Linked DNA regions of Euzebya rosea. The protein of the gene in region 1 interacts with the protein of each later gene in a pairwise test. Links are inferred from orthologs where the notes say so. Each region holds a gene or a part of one and is shown on either strand. Other genes may lie near its edges.

The links. Proteins that work in one complex are often made in the same cells at the same time.
Region 2: the proteins of nth (region 1) and aceE interact in binary tests that used the Escherichia coli proteins (3 or more experiments, as listed by UniProt). The link is inferred for Euzebya rosea from one-to-one orthologs.

Annotation. Positions count from the first base shown.
Region 1 is NZ_PGDQ01000010.1:80,583-87,319, forward strand. Bases 1,576-4,455 are described here. They hold nth (endonuclease III), read left to right. Parts: upstream 1,576-2,574; coding sequence 2,575-3,336; downstream 3,337-4,455. Other genes in these bases: CUC05_RS14525 (choice-of-anchor B family protein), read left to right, coding at 1,576-2,508; CUC05_RS14535 (hypothetical protein), read right to left, coding at 3,347-3,994; CUC05_RS14540 (TrkH family potassium uptake protein), read right to left, coding at 3,991-4,455. In the rest of the region: CUC05_RS14520 (sensor histidine kinase), read left to right, coding at 1-950; more of CUC05_RS14525, read left to right, coding at 1,093-1,575; more of CUC05_RS14540, read right to left, coding at 4,456-5,499; CUC05_RS14545 (hypothetical protein), read right to left, coding at 5,496-6,212; CUC05_RS14550 (TrkH family potassium uptake protein), read right to left, coding at 6,209-6,737. UniProt on the Escherichia coli protein: DNA repair enzyme that has both DNA N-glycosylase activity and AP-lyase activity. The DNA N-glycosylase activity releases various damaged pyrimidines from DNA by cleaving the N-glycosidic bond, leaving an AP (apurinic/apyrimidinic) site.
Region 2 is NZ_PGDQ01000026.1:27,200-34,368, reverse strand. The notes cover bases 1,771-5,082. They hold aceE (pyruvate dehydrogenase (acetyl-transferring), homodimeric type), read right to left. Parts: upstream 4,716-5,082; coding sequence 1,971-4,715; downstream 1,771-1,970. Other genes in these bases: CUC05_RS23200 (enoyl-CoA hydratase/isomerase family protein), read right to left, coding at 4,827-5,082; CUC05_RS23210 (DNA topoisomerase IB), read right to left, coding at 1,771-1,841. In the rest of the region: CUC05_RS23215 (DoxX family protein), read left to right, coding at 1-588; more of CUC05_RS23210, read right to left, coding at 837-1,770; more of CUC05_RS23200, read right to left, coding at 5,083-5,657; CUC05_RS23195 (septum formation family protein), read left to right, coding at 5,876-6,340; CUC05_RS23190 (DUF3039 domain-containing protein), read right to left, coding at 6,358-6,663; CUC05_RS23185 (DUF6504 family protein), read right to left, coding at 6,739-7,029. UniProt on the Escherichia coli protein: Component of the pyruvate dehydrogenase (PDH) complex, that catalyzes the overall conversion of pyruvate to acetyl-CoA and CO(2).

The sequences.
Region 1 (6,737 bases):
GTGTGCTGGCCTACGCCAACCCCGCGGCCCGCGACACCTTCGCCCTCCCCGAGGACCTCGTCGACCTGACCCCGATGCGGGCCCTCGGGGTGGCCGGCCTGGCCGAGGCCGTCAGGGAGGTGCTGGAGACCGACCGGGTCGTCGACGTCTCCGTCACCCGCAACGGGCGCGAGCTGGAGGCCAACCTCAGCCGCATCGCGGTCAACGAGGTCGCGATCGTCGTGACCGACCTGACCGACATCCGCCGGGTCGAGCACATGCGCCGCGACTTCGTCGCCAACGCCTCCCACGAGCTGAAGACGCCCGTCACCGGCATGCAGGCGCTGGCGGACTCCCTGACCATGGCGATGGAGCGCGATCCGGAACGGGCCCGCACGATGGCCGAGCGGGTGCAGCTGGAGGCGACCAGGCTGGCGCAGCTGGTCCGCGACCTGCTGGACCTCACCCGCCTGGAGGAGGGCGTCGACGGCCGCGGCCAGCGGCGGGTCGACGTCACCGAGCTCGCGGAGGCCCAGGTCGAACGGGCACGGGAGACCGCCGAGGCGCGCGGGATCCGCCTGGCCTTCGACGCGACCCCCGACGTCAGCGTCATCGGCTACCCGGAGGACCTGAAGGTCATCATCGGCAACCTGGTCCTCAACGCCATCCAGTACAACCGGGACGGCGGTCGGGTCGAGGTCAAGGTCAGGCGCCGCGCGTCGGAGGTGATGGTGCGTGTCACCGACACGGGGATCGGCATCCCCGAGGCCGACCAGGACCGGGTGTTCGAGCGGTTCTACCGAGTCGACAAGGCGCGCAGCCGGGCGGCGGGTGGCACCGGCCTCGGGCTGGCGCTCGTGCGCCACGCCGTCGAGCGGCACAAGGGCAAGGTGCGCGTGTCCAGCGTGCTCGGCGAGGGATCGACGTTCACGGTCATGTTGCCCGTCGACGGCGGGACCTCCGAGGGCTGATCGTCCGTCCGCTGGGCCGATCCCGGACGGGTCGTCGGCGTCGTCGTCGAGGGGGCAGGAGTTCCCGGACCCGACGGCGAATGTCCCCACGACGACATCGACGTCGTGACGACGTCGGCCGAACCCGCCCCAAGGAACTCCCGTGTCGCGTACCAACGCCATCCTCTGCGCCCTGCTGCTGCTGGGCACCCTCGCCTTCGCCAGCCCCTTCCAGGCGATGTGGACCACCGACCAGCTGCGCGACCACGACCACAAGTCCGCCGCCATGCAGGGATCCCCGTCGGCCGTGCTGGCGGGCGTGACCGAGCCCCTCGGCGCCGCCGAGTGCACCGGTGGCGTGGCCGCGGTCACCGCCGAGATCGCCTTCTCCTGCGAGGGCGTCGACCTGCTCGCGTTCGTGCCGGTCGCGGGCCTCGGGCAGGAGTTCTACGGCGACAGCTCACCGGAGAAGCTGGAGGGCAGCGACGTGTGGGGCTGGACCTCGCCCACGACCGGCGAGGAGTACGTGCTGATGGGCAAGACCAACTCCACGGCCTTCTTCCGCATCGTCACCGACGCCGACACCGGCCTGCCGACCCTGGAGAACCTCGGTGAGCTGCCCAACCCGGCCACGGAGTTCAGCGTCTGGAAGGACATCAAGGTCCGCGGCAACCACGCCTACATCGTGGCCGAGGCATCGGCGCACGGCATGCAGGTGTTCGACCTGACCACCCTCGACGGCCTCGACGTCGACCCGACCCGCGAGCACGCCGCCCTCGCGCACTACCGCGACGCGTCCAACACCTCCCACAACATCGTCATCAACCCCGACACCGACTTCGCCTACATCGTGGGCGGCACCTCCGGGAACACCGTGAACGACGTGCTGTGCGGTCGCGGTGGCCTGCACTTCGTCGACATCTCCGATCCGGCGGTCCCGACCTCGGCTGGCTGCTCGGCGCTGGACCTGTACGTCCACGACGCCCAGTGCGTGACCTACCACGGTCCCGACACCCGGTTCACCGACCACGAGATCTGCTTCAACGCCGCCGAGGAATGGGTCTCCATCGTCGACGTCACCGACAAGGCCGCGCCCGTGCGCCTGGGCCTGTTCCCCTACACCCGGTCCAGCTACGTCCATCAGGGCTGGCTGACGGAGGACCACCGCTTCTTCCTGCTGGGCGACGAGACCGACGAGCAGACCTTCGGCTTCAACACCCGCACGATGATCTTCGACTTCGAGGACCTGACCGCCCCGCAGCTGCCGGTGGAGTACTTCGGCCCGACGACGGCCATCGACCACAACATGTACACACGCGACGGGCTGCTGTACCAGTCCAACTACGCCGCTGGCCTGCGCATCCTCGACACCGAGGGCCTCTACGACGGTGGCACCCTGGCCGAGATCGCCCACTTCGACGTGTTCCCCGACCACGACAACGCCAGCTTCGTGGGGACCTGGTCCAACTACCCCTACTTCGACGACGGGGTCGTGGCGGTCAACGCCTACGACGGCCTGTTCCTGCTGCAGGTCGACGCCGACCTGCTGGCCGCCGAGGCGTTCGTCCCCGGCGAATGAATGACGGGCGTCCCCGATGGCGGAGTGGCGGGCGTCGGGTGGGCGGGCCGGTAGGCTGCCCGGCCGATGACTGACTCCTCCGACGCCACCCCCTCCGTGCCCGCCACGGGCCGTCCGCTGGACCGCGACAGCGGCAAGACGCTGCGGGCACCCGTCATCGTCGATCGCCTGATGGCGACCTACGAGGGCGGGGTCATCGAGCTCGACCACTCCAGCCCCTTCGAGCTGCTGATCGCCACGGTCATGTCCGCGCAGTCCACGGACAAGAAGATCAACGAGATCACCAAGACGCTGTTCGTGAAGTACCGCACCCCCGAGGACTACCTGTCGGTCCCGGAGGAGGAGCTGCAGACCGACATCAAGTCCTCGGGCTTCTACCGGCAGAAGACCAAGTCGATCCGCGGGATCTGCCAGGCGCTCATCGAGGACTTCGACGGCGAGGTCCCGCTGCGGATGAAGGACCTGCTGACGTTGCCGGGGGTCGCCCGCAAGACCGCCAACGTCGTCCTCGCCGGCTCCGCACCGGAGGCCCTGCTGGAGGACCCCGATGCCGGCATCGCCGTCGACACCCACGTGACGCGGCTGTCCAAGCGGTTCGGCTTCACCCGCAACGACGACGCGGTCAGGATCGAGAAGGACCTGATGCGGCTGTTCCCCCGGGAGCTGTACGGCCCGGCCAGCCTCGTCATCATCCTGCACGGTCGACGGGTCTGCGACGCCCTGCGTCCCCGGTGCGGCAGCTGCGTGGTCGAGGACCTCTGCCCGTCCTCGCTGATCGCGGGACGCCGCGACAAGGCCAAGCAGGCGCGCGCCGTCGGCACGGACTGAGGTCGCGGGGTCAGGACGGCGTGCGCCGTCGACGCACGCCCACGACGCCCCACACCGCACCGGCAGCCAGCAGGACACTGCACGTCGCCGCCGGCAGCGCGCCCAGCGGGAGCTCGTCCACCGACCGGCCGGTCTGCAGCACCCACATCTCCTCGGCGATGACCGCCGGGCCCCCCTGGTCCTCCGCCGCGGTCGTGTGGAACACCCCGACCACCTCGACGAGGTCCCCCCAGCGGTCGGGCCCACCGAGGACGGTGGGGTCCTGCCCGTCGGGCAGCAGCACGGCGACGCCGCTGTTGGTCCCGAGGGTCTGGCCATGCACCGACAGGGGTCCGGCGGTGGCGTAGGCGTCGTCGTTGAGCTGCACCCAGCGGCGGGGCCCGCGGCCAAGCAGGTCGCCGACCGCCTCCCCCACGACGCGAACCCGGCGGCCGTCGAACCGTTCGGGGCAGCCGTGCAGCGTGCCGCTGGTCACCGGGACCGGCTCGACGATGGCGACCGGCGAGTCGCAGGTGCGGGCGGACAACGCCCCGCCGCGCAGCAGCGGCTCGCCGGGCGGCGGACGGACCGCGCCCGCCGACACCGCCAGCACCGCGGCCACGCCCACGACGGCGAGCAGGATGGCCAGGCCCTGCAGGCGGGTGGGGACGCGGGTCATCGGGTGCCCCGCACCATGGAGTGGATGTAGCCCATCAGGGCGAGGGCCGAGATGAACTCCAGCCGACCCAGGTACATCTGGGCGACGTAGGTGGCCATCAGCGGGGCCGGCATCGTCGGTGACGTGATCCCGACGCTCAACCCCACGCCAGCGGCTGCCGAGGTCGACTCGAACAACGACTCCTCCAGGGGGTAGCCGTAGAACAACCCGACGGCGGTCCCGGAGAAGTAGAGCGCGCCGAACAGCAGCAGGACCATCGTCGCGGCCCGGGCGACGTCGGGGTTGAGGACGTGGCTGCTCAGGTGGTGGTACCGGCTGACGACGACGGCATCACGGGGCAGGGCGACCTGGCGGGCGACCCGGGCCAGCTGCTTGCCGACCAGCCCCAGGCGGATGGCCTTGATGCCACCGGTGGTCGAACCGGACATCCCGCCGATGGTCATCGCGAGGATCAGCGCGCCGGGGGCGAGGACCCCCCAGGCGCTGGAGAACAGGGCACCGGGGACCGAGGCGAAGCCGGCGCCGCTGTGTGCGCTGACCATCTGGAACAGCCCTCGTCGGAGCGTGGCCACGAAGTCCTCGTGCACCAGCTCGGTCACGAGGCCGGCGAACATCATCGTCGACAACAACGTGAAGGTGACGGCCAGCACCTTGGTCTCCAGGTTGCGACGCATCTCCTTCGCGTCGCCCTGCCACAGCCGGTAGTGCAGGGCGAAGCTGAGGGCGCCCGCGACCATGAGGACGATCAGCACGCCCTCCACCGCAGCGGAGTGGTAATAGCCGACCGAGGACGACCGCGGGGCGAACCCACCGGTGTCGAACGCCGCGAAGAACAGGTTGGTGGCGTGGAAGGCCGCAGGCCAGAGGGCCATGCCGTCGCCGATGAGGGCGATCGTCAGGGCAGACCCGCCGATGGCGAAGTAGACCAGCGAGGCGCGCCAGATGAACCGGGCCGTCCGGCGGACGTTCGGCAGGATCTTGTCCTCGCGGGCCTCGCCGGCGTACATGCCGACGGCGCCACCTCCGCCGGCGAAGAACGTCAGGACCACGAGGATGATCCCCTGGCCGCCCATGAACTGCATCAGGTGGCGCCACAGGTTGAGCGAGTCGGGCAGGTGGTCGAGGTCGTTGAGGACCGACAGGCCAGCGCACGTCAGCGCCGACATCGCGTCGAAGTAGGCGTGCAGGAACGTCGGGAAGTACCCGGAGGCGTACAGCGGTAGTGCGCACACCAGCGGGGCGACCAGCCACGACAAGCCGGCGGCGACCATGCCCTCGCCCCAGGTGACGTCGTCCACGGCGGGCAGCAGCAGCTCGGCGATGCCGCTGAGCAGCAGGCCGACCGCGGCGCCGAACAGCATGACCGCCGCCGCATCGCGTTCGCCGTTGACCACCCCGAGCAGCGACGGGACGAGCATCGCGAGGGACACGACCAGCACCACGCGCGAGACCAGGCGCGCGATGGTGGCCAGGTCGCCGAGGTCGGGTCTGAGGGTGAGGGTCACCGCTCTCGCCGACGTCGCTCGATCACCACGATCGCGAGTGCTCCGGCGGCGGCGACCATGGCGACAGCCGCCCGGCCCGGCGCCTCGGGGATCTCGAAGGGTTCGCCCCGTCGGAGGATCCGCATCGTCTCCACGTGCAGGATCGCGACCTCGGCGGTCTCGGGGTCGACGCGACGGAACTCCGCGACCACCTCCAGCAGGTCGCCGCGCTGGGTGGCGCCGCCGACGTTGTCGATGCGAGCCGCCTGGTCACGGGTCAGCCTGACCCCGACGCCGGCGTTGCCGCCACGGAAGTCCCGGTGCGTCGGCAGCGGGCCGACCCCGTCGGCGTAGACGTCGTCGTTGAGCTGCACCCATGCGCCGTCGCGCCGTTCCAGCACCGCGCCGACGACCTCGCCGACGTACCGCACGCGCCGGCCGTCCCACGTGGAGGGGCAGTCGTACAGCTCGTTGGACGTGACCAGCTGTGGCAGCTCGGGGGCGGCGACCACGACCGGGCGTTCGGCGCCCTCCCGTCCTGCCGGCAGCTCGCACGGCACGTCCTCGCGAAGCGGGTCGATCTCCTCCGCCAGCTCGGGGGTCTGGGCGCCGGCGGCAGGGTGGTCGTGGCGCAGCGCCTCACCGAGGCCGACCAGGCCGGCGACCCCCGCGAGCGCGACGAGCACCCACAGGGCGACGACCCGGCGGCGTGTGGGGCGGTACTCCTCGTTCACACCTTGCCCCTGACCACCGACACGGCGTAGCCGATCAGGGCGAAGACGGCGATGAACTCCAGGCGACCGACCATCATCTGGGCGATGTAGACCAGCTTCAGGGGGGTCTCCAGGTCGGGCCGGACGATGCCGATGCTCAGGCCGCCCGAGGACGCGGCGGCGGTGGACTCGAACAGGCTCAGCTCCAGCGGGTAGCCGTAGAAGAGCCCCACGAGCGCGCCGACGAGGTACAGCCCCAGCCACAGCAGCAGCAGGAGGGCGGCGTCACGGACCTGCGGCCCCTGGACGATCTTGCGGACACCGGCGTGGTAGGTCTCCATCACCACGGCGTTCTCGGGCAGCAGCACCCGGCGGACGTCGGCCTTGAGGCCCTTGAGGACCACGCCGAGGCGGATGCCCTTGATGCCACCCGCGGTGGACCCGGCCATGCCGCCGACGGCCATCGCGGCCACGATCGACGCGGGCGCCAGCGCACCCCAGTCGGTGACGAACAGGCGGCCGGGCACCGTCGCCAGTCCCGTGGTG
Region 2 (7,169 bases), on another replicon or contig:
GTCGGTGGTGGCCTGCTGCTGTTCAACATCCTCCCGCGCCCGGCGTCGCTGGCCCTCGCCGGCAGCCTCGTGCCGACCACCATCGGCGCGCACCGCTTCTGGGAGGCCGAGGGCGACGAACGCCAGGCCCAGCTCCTGCACTTCCTCAAGAACGCCGCGATGTTCGGCGGCCTCGTCATCACCGCCATGGACACCCAGGGCAAGCCCGGCGTGGGCTGGCGCGCCGGCCACCTGGTCGACCGTGCCGGCCACGAGGCGGAGTGGCGTGTCCGCGAGGCCGAGCTGCTCAGCCAGCTTGCCCGCGCCCGCGCGCAGGGCAAGGCCGACGTGGCCCGGGCCAAGGCCCACACCAAGGCCGCCGAGACCCGTGCGGCCGTCTCCGACATCAACGCCCGCACGGTCGCGCCGGCCCGTCAGGCCGTCAAGGACACCAAGCGGAGCGTCCGGGCCCTGAAGGCCACCGGCCGGACCACCGGCAAGGTCGTCGGGAAGACCCTCACCGGCGTGGCCGGGGCCGCGGGCAGCGGCGTCTCCATGGCCGCCCGCGGCGTGAAGTCAGCGGTCAACTCCGTCCGAAGCGACGGCTGAGCGCAGCCAGCAGGCCCATCGGGGCCACCACGAGCAACAACGACGCACCGCCGGTGGAGTCGTCGGGCACCGCCCGGCCTCCCCGGCGGTGTTGCCGTTCCTCGCCACGTCCCTGATCCACGCCAGGGCGTTCTCCACCACGTACCAGCCGCCGTGACGGCGGAGGAGGGCGGCCCGCACGATGGTCCCCTGGCTCGACGGAGATCGGTCGAGCGGGTCTTCGACGCCGGTGGTTCCGAGTCCTGCCGTCAGTCCGCCGGCGTGGCGATCCAGCGGTCGAGGAGGGGCGGGACGGCGTCCAGCAGCTTGACCAGGGCCCGTTCGCGTCGGTCGAACCGGGTCGAGGAGCGCGACACCTTCCACGTGTCGACCAGCAGCTCCGGGTCGGCCTCGAGGACGCTGGGGTGCACGTAGCTGGACCGCGCGACCGCACGGGTGTTGCCCAGCTTGGCCGCGGCGGCGTCGACGGCCGCGACGGGGTCCGGCTCGTCCCCCGCGAGGATCGGCAGGACCATCGCCTCCAGGGCCACGGCGCTGCCGCCCCAGGTCCGGAAGTCCTTGCAGGTCATCCAGCCAGCGGTCAGCTCGGCCAGCAGGGCGTTGGCGTCAGCGGCGCTCAGTCGGTGCAGCTCTCCCTCGGCGTGGACATGGAAGAGGGTGTCGGAGGCCAGCTCGAGCTGGTCGAGCACCTCCGCCAGCAGCTCGTCGGTGACGTGGACCTCGCGCTGCACGCCGGACTTGCCGGGGTAGGACAGCGTGACCTGCCGGTCGCGGACGTCGACGTGGTCACGCTGCAGGGTCGACACCCCGAAGTGGCCGTGCTCCTGCACCGACCGGGGTCCGCCGATGCGTGCCATGCCGCTGTCGACCAAGCGGACCATCGCCGCGGTCGCCTGCCGGACGGGGTCCGTCCCGTCCAGCAGCAGGGCGTCCAGCTCGCGACGCAGGTCCGTCAGCCGGCTCCCCATGCCACGCAGGCGGTCGAAGTTGGCCATGCGCCGACCCTCGGTCCAGCGGTCGTGGTAGCGGTACTGGCGCCGTTCGGCCTCGTCGAGGCCGCGGGCCTGGACGTGCCCGTCGGGGGTCGGGCAGATCCAGACCTCCCGCCAGGCCGGCGGCACGGCCAGCGACAGCACCCGTTCGCGTTCGGGCCCCTCGAGCAGCCTGCCGTCGGGCCCGTGGAAGCTGAAGCCCTTGCCCCGGCGGACGCGGGTGATGCCGGGCAGGTCCTCGGCCACGTAGGTGAGGCCCACACGGTCGGCGAAGACAACGGGGTCGAGGGCGGTGATCGGAGAACTCCCTGTGCGGCGGGCTGGTGCGTCGCCGAATGGTGTTCCCCGATCACGGGGCCCTGACTCCTCCCCTGTGGTTCGGGCTGGTCCCTACCGGTGGGTGTGCAGCTCGTCCCAGACGCGCAGCTCCGGGTCGATGCCGTAGCGCTCGATGGCCTCCGCCGCCAGCTCGGCCTTGACCTCGCCGGCGAGGCTCAGCTCGTGAAGGGCCGCGACGACGATGGACTCGGCGTCGATGCGGAAGATCCGACGCAGCGCCTCACGGGTGTCGGACCGGCCGAACCCGTCGGTGCCGAGGATGGCGAAGCGGCCGGGGACGAACGGCTCGACCAGGCCGGGAAGGGCCTTCTGGTAGTCGGTGACCGCGATGAAGGGACCACCGCGGGACGCCTCGAGCTTGCGGGTCATCAGCGGCACCCGCGGCTCGGCCGTGGGGTGGTCGCGGTTGGTCGTCATGCAGTCCACGCCGTCGCGGTGCAGCTGCACCCAGCCGGGGACCGACCAGATGTCGGCGGCGACGTCCCACTCCTCCCCCAGCATCTGCTGGGCGCGGAGGGTCTCCTTCATCGCCGAGCCGCTGGACAGCAGCTGGACGCGGTGGTTGCGCTCGTCGTCGTAGGTGGCGTAGCGGTAGATGCCGTCGAGGATCTCCTCCTCGTCCAGGCCCTCCGGCATGGCCGGCTGCACCGTCGGCTCGTTGTAGACCGTCACGTAGAAGATGACGTCCTCGGGGTCGTCACCGAACATCCGGTTGATCCCGGCCTCGGTGATCGTCGCCACCTCGTAGGCGAAGGAGGGGTCGAACGCCTCGACGGCGGGGTTGGTCAGCGCGTACAGCGGCGAGTGGCCGTCCTGGTGCTGCAGCCCCTCACCGTTGAGCGTGGTCCGTCCGGCGGTCGCCCCGATCAGGAAGCCACGGGCCCGCTGGTCGGCGGCCTGCCAGATCGAGTCGGCCGTCCGCTGGAACCCGAACATCGAGTAGAAGATGTAGATCGGCAGCATCGGCTGGCCGTGGGTGGCGTAGGACGAGCCCACCGCGGCGAAGCTGGCCATCGAACCGGCCTCGGTGATGCCCTCGTGCAGGATCTGGCCGTCGGTGGCCTCCTGGTAGGACAGCAGCATCGCCTTGTCGACCGACTCGTAGTTCTGGCCGTGCGGCGAGTAGATCTTCTCCGTGGAGAACATCGTGTCCATGCCGAACGTGCGGGCCTCGTCGGGGATGATCGGCACGATGCGGGGGCCGAGCTCGGGGTGCTTGAACAGGTCCTTGAGCAGCCGGACGAACGCCATCGTCGTGGCGACCTCGCTCTTGCCGCTGCCCTTCTTCAGCTCGCCGTAGGCGTCGTGCTCGGGCAGGTCGATGCCCTGGTACTGCACCTTCCGGGTGGGGATGGGGCCGCCGAGCTCGGCTCGACGCTCCATCATGTAGGCCATCTCCTCGGAGTCCTCGCCGGGGTGGTAGTACGGCGGCAGGTCACCCTCGAGGTCGCTGTCGGGGATGTCGAGGTCGATGCGGTCCCGGAAGGTCTTCAGCGCCTTGCGGGTCAGCTTCTTCATCTGGTGGGTGGCGTTGCGGGCCTCGAAGTCGGGGCCGAGGGTCCAGCCCTTGATGGTCTTGGCGAGGATCACGGTCGGCTGGCCGGTGTGCTCGGTCGCGGCCTTGTAGGCGGCGTAGACCTTGCGGTAGTCGTGGCCACCACGGTCGAGGACGGGCAGGTCGGCCTCGGTCAGGCCGGACTCGTCGAGGATCCGCTTCAGCTCCGGGGAGTTGAAGAAGTGCTCGCGGATGTAGTCGCCGTCCTTGGTGGTGTAGGTCTGGAACTGCCCGTCGGGGGTGTTGTTCATCCGCTCGACCAGCGCACCGTTGACGTCGAGGGACAGCAGCTGGTCCCACTTGCGGCCCCAGACGACCTTGATGACGTTCCAGCCGGCCCCGCGGAACAGGCTCTCGAGCTCCTGGATGATCTTGCCGTTGCCGCGGACCGGGCCGTCGAGGCGCTGCAGGTTGCAGTTGACGACCCAGACGAGGTTGTCGAGCTCCTCGCGAGCGGCGACGGTCAGCGCCCCCTGTGCCTCGGGTTCGTCCATCTCGCCGTCACCGACGAACGCCCACACGCGCTGCTGGGAGGTGTCGGAGAAGCCGCGGTTGTGCAGGTAGCGGTTGAAGCGCGCCTGGTAGATCGACCCGAGGGACCCAAGGCCCATCGAGACCGTGGGGAACTCCCAGAAGTCGGGCATGAGCCGAGGGTGGGGATAGCTGGACAACCCGCCGGGCTGGGACTCCTGCCGGAACAGGTCCAGCTGCTCGGTGGTCAGGCGGCCCTCGAGGAAGGCGCGGGAGTAGATGCCGGGCGAGCCGTGGCCCTGGATGAACAGCTGGTCGCCGCCGCCCTCGTGCTCCTTGCCGCGGAAGAAGTGGTTGAAGCCGACCTCGTAGAGGCTGGCGGCCGAGGCGTAGGTGGCGATGTGTCCGCCGACGCCCACGCCGGGTCGCTGGGCGCGGGTCACCATGACCGCGGCGTTCCAGCGGACGTAGGCGCGGATCCGGCGCTCGATGTGCTCGTCACCCGGGAAGTCGGGCTCGCGCGACGGCGGGATGGTGTTGATGTAGTCGGTCGATCGCAGCGCGGGGACGCCGACGCCGGCCTCCCGGGAGCGCTCGAGCAAGCGCAGCATCAGGTACCTGGCGCGTTCGCGTCCGTGGTGTTCGACCACAGCGTCGAGTGAGTCGACCCATTCCTGGGTCTCGGCGGGATCCATGTCGGGCAGCTGGGTGGGCATGCCGTCGGTGATGATGCGCTGGGGGTCGCCCTGCGGGTTCGCGGTCTCGCTCATGTCGTCCTCCATGTGACCGGTCTGGGGGCACAGACTAGTCGAGTTGACACCGACGTCGACTCGATCAGCCGGTTTGTGGCCTGACAGGCCAAATGGGTCGTCGGGGTGGGGTCACTCCGAGGCGGGGCCTGTGAAGCGGGGCGGCCGCTTCTCCTTGATGGCGGCGACGCCCTCGTGGACGTCGGGGCCGGCGAAGCCCATGAACTCCAGGGCGAGGGAGGTGTCGAACGTCGGGCCGGCCTGGCGCAGCCACTGGTTGAGGGAGTACTTGGTCCAGCGGATGGCGCTCTGGCTGCCGTCGCGGAGGGTGCGGGCGACGTCGTGGGCCTCGGCATGCAGCGCCTCCTCGTCATCGACGACCAGGCTGATCAGGCCCATGCGCTCGGCGTCCTCGCCGCTCATCGGGCGGCAGGTCAGCAGGTAGTACTTGGCCTTGGCCATCCCGATCAGCAGCGGCCAGATGATCGCGGCGTGGTCGCCCGCGGCGACGCCGAGCTTGGTGTGGCCGTCGATGATCCGGCAGTCCCTGGTGGCGATGGACACGTCGGCCAGGACACCGGCGACGAGACCGGCCCCGACGGCGACGCCGTGCATGGCGGAGATGATCGGCTTGCTGCAGTTGATGACCTCGTAGACCAGGTCGCGGGCCTCCTTGAGCACCCGGACGCGGGTCTCGAAGTCGTTGGCCATGTCGGTGACGAGGTCGAGGTCCCCGCCGGAGGAGAACGCCTTGCCCTCGCCGCGGATGATCGCGACCTTCGTGGCCGGGTCGCGGTCGATGGCCCGCCAGACGTTGGCGAGGTCGCGGTGCATGTCGTGGCCGGCCGCGTTCAGGCGGCCGGGGGTCGACATGACGATCTCGAGGAGGCCCTCCTCGGGACGGGAGAACCGGAGGCTCTCGAACTCGGCGTAGGGCTGCAGGTCGCTGGTCGTCTCGTCCATGCGGCAGACCGTATCCGAGACGTGGCGAGCCACGTACGCATCTCACCGGCCCACGGGGGTCGCGTCGGGTGGTTCGGGCCCGAAGGTCACCTGCGCCGCCGTCGGTCTGGCGTACGGTCGTGGGAGTTCACGATCGGTGCCACCGGGCGATAGCGTCCGGAGCAGCGCCGGTCACCCAGACACCAGGCCAGACACCCCAGCCAGAGAAAGGCCCGCACATGCCTACCCCGATCCGGCGGTCACCCATGGTGATCGTCGCGTTCCTCGCCCTCGCCGCGTTCGGGTCGGCGTGCAGCCAGAACGCGCTGGAGTTCACCATCGGCGAGTGCGTGAACCTGCCCGACGGCACCCAGATCAGCGACTACGAGACCGTCGACTGCGGCGAAGCGCACGACGCCGAGGTCTACGCGCTGCCCCAGCACCCCGACGGCCCGGACGCGGCCTTCCCCGGGCAGAGCGTCCTCGAGGAGTTCGCCGACGAGCGCTGCAAGCAGGACTTCGAGGCCTACGTGGGCATCGAGTACAACCAGTCGACCATCTACTCCACGGCGCTGACGCCGTCACAGGAGTCGTGGGACGGCGCGGAGGACCGCGAGATCGTCTGCCTGCTGGTCGGCGAGCCGCTGGAGGACTCCAGCGGCTTCGCGCAGCTCACCGGGTCCAAGGAGGGCTCCGGCGAGTAGCCACCCCCCGGGGCGGGCTACTGGTCGCCGTCCCCGCCACCGTCGCCGCCCCGGCCCTGCAGCTGGTTCTTGACCCGCTGGCAGTCGGGACAGACGGGGTACTTCGAGCCGTCGCGGCTGGGGACCCACTTCTTGCCGCAGAGGGCACGGATCGGCACGCCGGTCACCATCGACTCGGTCACCATGGCCTTGGGGTTCTTGCCCCACACGTAGTGGGCGAAGCGATCGTGGTCACCCTCGTCGGTGGTGACCTGACGCTCCTCGACGCGGGTCTGCTCGTCGATGTCGGGCATGACGATGGGGCCCTTGGTGGACGTGGACATGACGACACCTCTGGATCGGTCGTGTGCGCGGGGCGACCAGCGTACCGATCGTCCCGACCGGTTCAGGCCCGACTGTCAGTCCCAGACACGGTCCAGGCGCCACTGCCCGTCCTCGGCCACCAGCTCGTAGATCCCGCGTGACGGCGAGCCGTTCTGCGCCTCGACACGCCACAGGTCCCGCTGGGGCACCTCGACGCCCCCACCCGACCAGTAGGCCGCGTCCTCGCGCCAGTGGCCCAGCACGGTCAGGATCCGGTAACGCCCACCCCGCCAGGTGAAGCCGGTCGGGGGCGGCTGGGCGCCGTCGACCTCAACCGAGACCGCCGCGGTTTCCACGGTCACCGCCTCGCGGTACCGCTTCGTCATCGTGGCCACTCCGTCATCCCTGTCACCTCCAGCTCGTCCGGCGGTGCCGCCGGGGGCGTTCGATGACCGTGCGGGAAGGACGGTGACGGCGGGTGGCCCACGCCTTCCCCGCGTGTGCCACCCGCCCTCACGGACGGTCT